One region of the Streptomyces sp. NPDC002867 genome, then DNA from elsewhere that is predicted to be linked to it. Evidence: predicted binding sites of a transcription regulator. Region 1 holds the regulator's gene; the other holds the start of a gene.

Evidence for each region. The regulator HspR, encoded in region 1, represses chaperone genes until heat shock. The targets are predictions, from matches to a motif close to TTGAGNNNNNNNNNCTCAA.
Region 2: a site for HspR is predicted at 2,025-2,043, ahead of lon (endopeptidase La). Genes of this name have one in related genera too.

Annotation. Positions count from the first base shown of each region.
Region 1 is NZ_JBSFUR010000062.1:21,984-26,397, reverse strand. It holds gene grpE (nucleotide exchange factor GrpE) at 1-453, shown strand, start outside; gene dnaJ (molecular chaperone DnaJ) at 484-1,662, shown strand; gene ACWD0A_RS31795 (heat shock protein transcriptional repressor HspR) at 1,664-2,134, shown strand; gene ACWD0A_RS31790 (RNA polymerase sigma factor) at 2,279-3,484, opposite strand; gene ACWD0A_RS31785 (YciI family protein) at 3,493-3,900, opposite strand; gene ACWD0A_RS31780 (hypothetical protein) at 4,165-4,414, shown strand, end outside.
Region 2 is NZ_JBSFUR010000035.1:6,862-11,275, forward strand. It holds gene lon (endopeptidase La) at 1-2,002, opposite strand, end outside; gene ACWD0A_RS26160 (GNAT family N-acetyltransferase) at 2,183-2,824, shown strand; partial or broken gene ACWD0A_RS26165 (RNA polymerase sigma factor) at 3,015-3,531, shown strand.

The DNA of each region.
Region 1 (4,414 bases):
CTCCAGCGCCTCCAGGCCGAGTACCAGAACTACCGCCGCCGCGTGGAGCGCGACAGGGCCACGGTCAAGGAGATCGCCACGGCGACGCTCCTGACCGAGCTGCTGCCCGTGCTCGACGACATCGGCCGCGCGAGGGAGCACGGGGAGCTGGTGGGCGGGTTCAAGTCCGTCGCCGAGTCCCTGGAGACCGCCGCGGCCAAGATGGGCCTGCAGCAGTTCGGCAAGGAGGGCGAGCCCTTCGACCCGACCGTGCACGAGGCCCTGATGCACTCGTACGCGCCGGACGTCACGGAGACGACGTGCGTCGCGGTGCTCCAGCCGGGGTACCGCATCGGCGAGCGCACGATCCGCCCCGCGCGGGTCGCGGTGGCCGAGCCCCAGCCGGGCACGGCGTCGGCGGCCAAGGAAGAGAAGAAGGCCGACGAGGAGAGCGGTGGCCCGGACGAGGGCTGACGCACGACACGTCCGGGAGGAGGGACGTCGATGAGCACGAAGGACTTCGTCGAGAAGGACTACTACAAGGTTCTCGGCGTCCCCAAGGACGCGACCGAGGCCGAGATCAAGAAGGCGTACCGGAAGCTCGCCCGCGAGAACCACCCGGACGCCAACAAGGGCGACGCCAAGGCGGAGGAGCGCTTCAAGGAGATCTCCGAGGCGAACGACATCCTCGGCGACCCCAAGCGGCGCAAGGAGTACGACGAGGCCCGCGCCCTGTTCGGCAACGGCGGCTTCCGGGCCGGTCCCGGCGCCGGCGGCACGTTCAACTTCGACCTGGGCGACCTCTTCGGGGGCGCCCCGGGCGGAGGCCAGGGCGGCGCCGGCGGTTTCGGCGGTGGCCTGGGCGACGTGTTCGGCGGCCTGTTCAACCGGGGCGCCGGCGCGGGTGCGCGCACGCAGCCGCGCCGTGGCCAGGACATCGAGTCCGAGGTGACGCTCAGCTTCACCGAGGCCGTCGACGGGGCCACGGTCCCGCTGCGGATGTCCAGCCAGGCGCCCTGCAAGGCCTGCTCCGGCACCGGCGACAAGAACGGCACGCCCCGCGTGTGCCCGACGTGCGTCGGCACCGGCCAGGTCTCGCGCGGTGGCAGCGGATCCTTCTCGCTGACCGACCCGTGCGTGGACTGCAAGGGCCGCGGCCTGATCGCCGAGACGCCCTGCGACGTCTGCAAGGGCAGCGGACGGGCCCGCTCCTCGCGCACCATGCAGGTGCGCATCCCGGCGGGTGTGTCCGACGGGCAGCGCATCCGGCTGCGCGGCAAGGGCGCGCCGGGCGAGCGCGGCGGACCGGCCGGCGACCTGTACGTGGTGGTCCATGTCGATGCCCACCCGGTCTTCGGCCGCAAGGACGACAACCTGACCGTCACCGTGCCCGTCACCTACGCGGAGGCGGCGCTCGGCGGCGAGGTGAAGGTGCCCACCCTCGGCGGTCCCGCGGTCACGCTGAAGCTTCCTGCGGGCACGCCCAACGGCCGGACGATGCGCGCCCGCGGCAAGGGCGCCGTCCGCAAGGACGGCACGCGCGGGGACCTGCTGGTCACCATCGAGGTGGCCGTGCCGACCGAGCTCAGCGACAAGGCGAAGGAAGCGCTGGAGGCCTACCGCGAAGCCACCGCGGACGAGGACCCGCGGGCCGAGCTGTTCCAGGCCGCGAAGGGAGCATGACATGGAGGGCCGTCCGGGACGCAGTCGCAGCCCCTACGAACTGACCGACGAGTCGCCGGTGTACGTGATCTCGGTGGCAGCGCAGCTGTCGGGCCTGCACCCGCAGACCCTTCGGCAGTACGACCGCCTGGGTCTCGTCTCCCCCGACCGCACGGCCGGAAGGGGCCGGCGCTACTCGGCCCGCGACATCGAACTGCTGCGCACCGTCCAGCAGTTGTCGCAGGACGAGGGCATCAACCTGGCCGGGATCAAGCGCATCATCGAGCTGGAGAACCAGGTCGCGGCGCTCCAGGCCCGCGTCGCCGAGCTGTCGGCGGCCGTGGAGGGCGCGGCGGCGGCGATGCAGCAGCGTGAGGCGCAGGTCCACGCCTCCTACCGACGCGACCTCGTTCCGTACCAGGACGTCCAGCAGACGAGCGCGCTGGTGGTGTGGCGTCCCAAGCGACCCGACCAGGGCGGCAGATCGTCCTGAGCAGTGTGTGCCGAAAGGGCCGGAGAGCGCATGCTCTCCGGCCCTTTCGGGCTCTTAGTGGAGGGCCCGGGTACTCACTTCGAGGCCACCGCTCCGCCCATGGCGGCCGCGCCTGGTGCCGAGGGAAAATCCGGGCGCGACCGGTCAGCGACTCCGGCGGGCGTTGAGCCGGGCGGCCTGGCGCGTCAGGTGGTCGCGCTCGGCGAGGTTGGGTGCCCTTTGGGCCGCCTCGGCGTACAGCCGTGCCGCCGTCGCGAGGTCGCCGTCGCGCTCGTGGAGGTACGCCGCCACCGCCGCGTGGCGGGGCATGGGGTACCCCCTGCTCGAAGAGCTCGGGGAGGAGTCGTCCAGCGCCGCGAGCGCCGCCAGGCCGGCGCGCGGTCCGTCGGCCTCGCCGACGGCCACCGCGCGGTTGAGCCGGACGACCGGGCTGTCGGTCAGGCGCACGAGCTCGTCGTACCACTCGACGATCTGCACCCAGTCGGTCTCCTCGACGGTGGGTGCGTCGGCGTGGAGTGCCGCGATGGCGGCCTGGGCCTGGAACTCGCCCAGCCGGGCGCGGGCGAGGGCCGCCTGCAGGATCTCGACGCCCTCGGTGATCGCCTCGGTGTCCCACCGGCCGCGGTCCTGCTCGGCGAGCGGCACCAGGCTGCCGTCGGGCGCGGTCCGGGCGGCGCGCCGGGCGTGGTGGAGCAGCATGAGGGCGAGCAGCCCCGCCACCTCGGGGTGGTCGACCTGGGCCGCGAGCTGCCGGGTGAGCCGGATGGCCTCGGCGGCGAGGTCGACGTCGCCGGAGTAGCCCTCGTTGAAGACCAGGTAGAGGACGCGCAGCACGGTGGCGACGTCGCCGGGCTGGTCGAACCGCACGCCGGAGACGGTGCGCTTGGCCCGGCTGATGCGCTGTGCCATGGTCGCCTCGGGCACCAGGTAGGCCTGGGCGATCTGGCGGGTGGTCAGCCCCCCGACGGCGCGCAGCGTGAGTGCGACCGCGGACGACGGCGTCAGCGACGGATGGGCGCACAGGAAGTAGAGCTGGAGCGTGTCGTCCACCGCGGGCGCGGGCCCGGGCGCCGGCTCCTCGTCGACCAGGTCCTCACGCCGGCGGCGGGCGGCGTCCGCGCGGGTGGCGTCGAGGAACTTGCGCCAGGCCACGGTGACCAGCCAGCCCTTCGGGTCCCGCATGGGGTATCCCCTGCTCGAAGAGCTTGGGGAGAGGTCGGCCGGCCAGACGCGGACCGCCTCGACCAGCGCCTCCTGTACGGCGTCCTCGGCCGCCGCAAAGTCGGCTCCGCGGCGGACGAGGACGGCGAGCACGCTCGGGGTGAGGCTCCGGAGCAGGGCCTCGTCCATCGGTGAGGTCACTCCGTGATCGTGGGCGACACGCCGTAGAACGGGCGCAGCTCGAGCCACTCGTGGATCGGCTTCCCGCCCGCCCCGGGGGCGGCCGACAGTTCCCCGGCCAGCTCGACGGCGCGCTCGTAGCTGTCGACGTCGATCACCATCCAGCCGGCGATGAGGTCCTTGGTCTCGGCGAACGGCCCGTCGGTGACCGGCGGGCGACCCTCGCCGTCGTACCGGACCCATGTCCCCTCGGGGGCGAGCGCCTGACCGTCGACGAACTCGCCGGTCTTCTCGAGCCGTGCCGCGAAGTCGTTCATGTACTGCACGTGGGCCGAGATCTCCTCCGGCGTCCACTGGTCCATGGGCACGTCGTTGACCGCGGCCGGGGCGCCTCGGTAGTGCTTGAGCAGCAGGTACTTGGCCATCGTGCTTCTCCTCGGTGCTGGTACGACCCATTGTGGTCGCGTTCACCTCGGGGACGGAGCCGATCACGGTTTCTCGACATCGCCGTCCGAACTTTTTGGCTCTCGTGGACGAGCCCCCTTTTTCGCATGCCGGGGGCAGGGCGGCGCGGCAGGAAGGTGCCGGGCCGTGTGCAGGAAGCTGACATGAGCAACGGGTCCGACGCTGCTGTTCCGGTGGCATTGTTTTCCTCGTCAGAACGACCCGTCAGGTCAAGGGGGAAGCAAGTGAACGCGCAGTCCAGGCGTCATTCGGTTCGCGTCAGGTCGATCGTCGTCCTGGCCGTGTCCGCGGCCATCGTCTGGGGATCGACAGGTACGGCCGGTGCCACCGCGGAGCAGCGGTCCGTGCTGTCGGCGTCGATGCGCGGAAACGCTTCGCACGGCCTGGTGGGGCGGGCGCTCGAGAAATTCTGCGAGAAGCACACGGGCGACCGCAGGCTGCCACCGCCCATCGACCAGTTGTGCAAGCCGGTCA
Region 2 (4,414 bases), on a different contig from region 1:
AGCGCAGGAAGCTCAGCGCGATCTGCGCGGACTCCTTCATCACGTCGCCGAGCTGCCCGGTCAGGGTCAGCCCCGCGCCGCCGGTCTCCGGATCGGCGAGCGACGCCTCGACGAACAGCACGTCGCCGCCCGCGCCGGTCACCGCCAGTCCGGTGGCCACACCGGGCACCGCGGTGCGGCGCTCGGCCGGGTCCTGGGCGGACTCGGGCACGTGGTGCGGCCGTCCGATGAGCCCGCGCAGCTCACCGTCGGTGACGGTGAACGGCAGCTCGCGGTCGCCCAGTTCGTGCTGGGCCGCCACCTTGCGCAGCAGCCGCGCGATGGACCGCTCCAGGTTCCGCACGCCCGCCTCGCGGGTGTACTCCCCCGCCAGCTTGCGCAGCGCCGAGTCGTCCAGCGTGACCTCGCCGGGCTCCAGGCCCGCCCGCTCCAGCTGGCGCGGCACGAGGTGGTCCCGGGCGATGACGACCTTCTCGTCCTCGGTGTAGCCGTCGAGCCGTACGAGCTCCATCCGGTCGAGCAGGGCCTCGGGGATGGCCTCCAGCACGTTGGCGGTGGCGAGGAAGACGACGTCGCTGAGATCGAGTTCGACCTCCAGGTAGTGGTCGCGGAAGGTGTGGTTCTGCGCGGGGTCGAGGACTTCGAGCAGAGCCGCCGCCGGGTCGCCGCGGAAGTCGGAGCCGACCTTGTCGATTTCGTCGAGCAGGACGACCGGGTTCATGGAACCGGCCTCCTTGATCGCGCGGACGATACGGCCGGGCAGGGCGCCGACGTAGGTGCGCCGGTGGCCCCGGATCTCCGCCTCGTCCCGTACGCCGCCGAGGGCGACGCGCACGAACTTGCGGCCCATCGCGTGCGCCACGGACTCGCCGAGCGACGTCTTGCCGACGCCGGGCGGGCCGACGAGGGCCAGCACCGCGCCGCCCCTGCGGCCGCCCACGACCCCGAGACCGCGCTCGGCACGCCGCTTGCGCACCGCCAGGTACTCCGTGATCCGCTCCTTCACGTCCTGCAGGCCCGCGTGCTCGGCGTCCAGGGTCGCCTTGGCGCCCGGGATGTCGTAGGAGTCCTCGGTGCGCTCGTTCCAGGGCAGTTCGAGGACGGTGTCGAGCCAGGTGCGGATCCAGGAGCCCTCGGGCGACTGGTCGCTCGCCCGCTCCAGCTTCTCGACCTCCTTGAGGGCGGCCTCCCGCACCTTCTCGGGCAGGTCGGCGGCCTCGACGCGGGCCCGGTAGTCGTCGGACTCGTCCTCGCCCTCCTGGCCGTTGAGCTCGCGCAGCTCCTTGCGCACGGCGTCCAGCTGGCGGCGCAGCAGGAACTCGCGCTGCTGCTTGTCCACGCCTTCCTGGACGTCCTTGGCGATCGACTCGGCCACCTCCTGCTCGGCCAGGTGGTCGCGCAGCTGCTCGGTGGCGAGCTTGAGCCGGGCCACCGGGTCGGTGGTCTCCAGCAGCTCGATCTTCTGGGGGGTGGTCAGGAACGGCGAGTACCCGGAGTTGTCGGCGAGCTGCGAGATCCCCTCGATCTGCTGCACGCGGTCGACGACCTGCCAGGCGCCGCGCCTCTTCAGCCAGTCGGTGGCCAGCGCCTTGTACTCCTTGACCAGCTCCGTGACGGCGCCGGGCAGCGGATCGGGAACGGTCTCCTCGACGACGGCGCCCTCGACCCACAGAGCTGCGCCGGGACCGGTGGTCCCGGCGCCGATGCGGACGCGGCCGACGCCGCGGATGAGCGCGCCGGGATCGCCGTCGGACAGCCGGCCGACCTGCTCGACCGTGCCGAGGACACCCGTCGCGGCGTATGTGCCGTCCACGCGGGGAACGAGCAGCACCTTCGGCTTGCTGCCGGAGGGTCGGGCGGCAGCCTGGGCGGCCTCGACCGCGGCCCGTACTTCGTTGTCGGACAGGTCGAGCGGCACGACCATGCCGGGCAGTACGACCTCGTCGTCCAGCGGCAGGACGGGCAGGGTGAGCGGTGAGTGAGCCGTGATATCGGCAGCCATGATCTCCCCTTAGGCAGTCAAGTTGAGCTGTACCGACTCAATGCATATGAGCCCCTGGATGTTCCCTGGGCGATGTTCGCTGTGAGCGATCACTCTCTCGCGCTGCGAGGGGGGCACCCGAGCCGCCGCCCCGCCCTCTGGGCCTGGCGCCCGGGCCACCTCAGCATGTGTAATAGCCCCATGCAGACTTCAGTCATTACATCGGCCTGGGTCCGCGGCTGGGTCGTGTCCCGGGGCGCGGCCGATCCCGTGGTCAGACCGTGGGGCTTCACCGTCGACGTCGGCCAGGTCACGCACGCCACCCGGCACGTCCTGACGGCCGACGACGAGGCCACCGTGCGCAAGGTCGCCGCCGAGGTCGCCGCACCGACCGTGTGGCTCAAGGTCTTCGCCGAGCCCGAGGACGTCGTCGCATGGGCGGGATCGGACTGGCGTATCGACGAGCCAGGCTGGCTCATGCGGACACGGCTGCGCCGCACACCGGCGCCCGAGGCCCCGGAGGGCTACACGCTCAAGCGCTGGACGCGCGGAGGCGTGACCCGGCTGCTGGTGGTCGCCGCCGACGGTTCGTTCGCCGCGCGCGGCCAGATCGCGCCCACCGGGGACACCGCCGTCGTCGACCAGATCGAGACGGCGCCCGAGCACCGCCGCAAGGGCCTCGGGCGGCTCGTCATGCACACACTCCACAACGCCGCGCTGGAGCAGGGAGCGACGACCGGCGTGCTCGGCGGCACCCCCGACGGCCGGGCGCTGTACGAATCGCTGGGCTGGCAGGTACAGGCCCCGCTGGTCAGCCTGTTCCACGCCCCCGCCACCGGCTGAGAGCGGGACGGGCGGAGGCCGAGGGATCCGGCTGCCCCGCCCGCCCGGCTCCCCCGCGATACTGCGGCGACGACGCCCGTGACCGCCGCGCTCGGCCCCTTACGTACAGGAGCACGGACGCGCCGCCGGCCGGTCCGGCAGGGCGTGAACCGGCGGCCCGCGCCGGGGCGATAGGGAAGACGTGAGACCGATGAGCCCCTCGGGGGGAGAGCGGGACGACGCGGCGCTGCTGCGCGCGGTCGCCCGCGGGGACACGGAGGCGCTCGGCGTGCTCCACGACCGGCACGCGGGCTGGCTGCACGTCCGCCTCTCGCGTCGCTGCACCGATCCGGAGACGGTACGGGAAGTGCTCCAGGACACGTTCGTGACCGTGTGGCGCTCGGCCGCCTCGCATCGCGGGGGCGAGGCCGGCGGCTGGCTGTGGGTGATCGCCGCGCGCCGCCTGGTCGACGCCCAGCGCGCACGGGCCCGCCAGGAACGCGTCGTCCACGAACCGGCCGGCGTCGTGCCGTCCGCGGAGGAGCGGTGCTGGCCGGGCTGGAGTACGGCGACGTGGGCACGGCCTGGAGCGGATCTCGCCGGAGCTGCGGGAGGTGCTGCGGGCGACGGTGGTCGACGGGCTGACGACGCGCGAGGCGGCGCAGCTGCTCGGCATACCGGAGGGCACGGTCAAGACCCGCGCCCTGAGGGCCCGTCGCGAACCGCGGGTGCCGGCGGACGCCGCGTTCCTGACCGCCATGACACTGCTGGGCCATGTCGTGGGGCGGCTGGTGGCGTGGCGGGCGGCCGCGCCGGCGCTCGCCGTCTGCTGCTACCCCCTCCTCGGCATCCCGTCGTACACGACGAACGGGGCACGCCATCTCAGCCCGGCATCCGCCGACACGATGGGTGAGATGGTCCCCGTCTGGTGGCAGCCCGTCGCCGCGATCGCGTGGACGGGCGGCCTGGCCGCCGCCGCGGTGCTCGCCTGCGCCGCCCGCCGCAGGTCGGCCGCCCTGCTGCCGCTCACCACCGCGGCCGTCGCGGCCGTCGTCATCGCCGCGACCGGCGACGGCATGTGGCGCCCGCACCCGTTGTCGCAGCGCCAGGTGTGCGACACCTCGGTACGGCCCCAGGTCTGTGTGAACGCCCTCCACCCGGGGCTGCTCCCCGAGGTGAAGAGCGCCCTCTCCGGCCTCCACGGCCGCCTCGAAGGAGTCGAGCACCTGCCGGTGCGCTTCGAGGACCTGAGCGCGGACCCGGGACCGGGTGAGGCCGGCCTGCCGATGCTGACGCCGCTCGGCTGGTCCGTCGTGCGCGGCGAACTGACCGATCCGCAGCAGTACGCGTGGGAGGCCGCCGCGGCGATCACGGGCCGCCACGGACGCCTGCGACGCGCGCGCCGGCGACGAGCGGGCCGTCCGCGTCGACACGGCGGTCACCGACTGGCTGGCACCAGGCCGCATGGAGAAGATGGGCGAGCACACCATGGAGTGGGCCCGCGAGCGCGGCGACGAGGCCGCGGTCGCCGGCATCACCGCGGACCGGGCCGCACGCGCCCGCCTCGCCGCCCTGCCCGACGACGAGCGCCGCGACTTCCTGTCGCGCTAC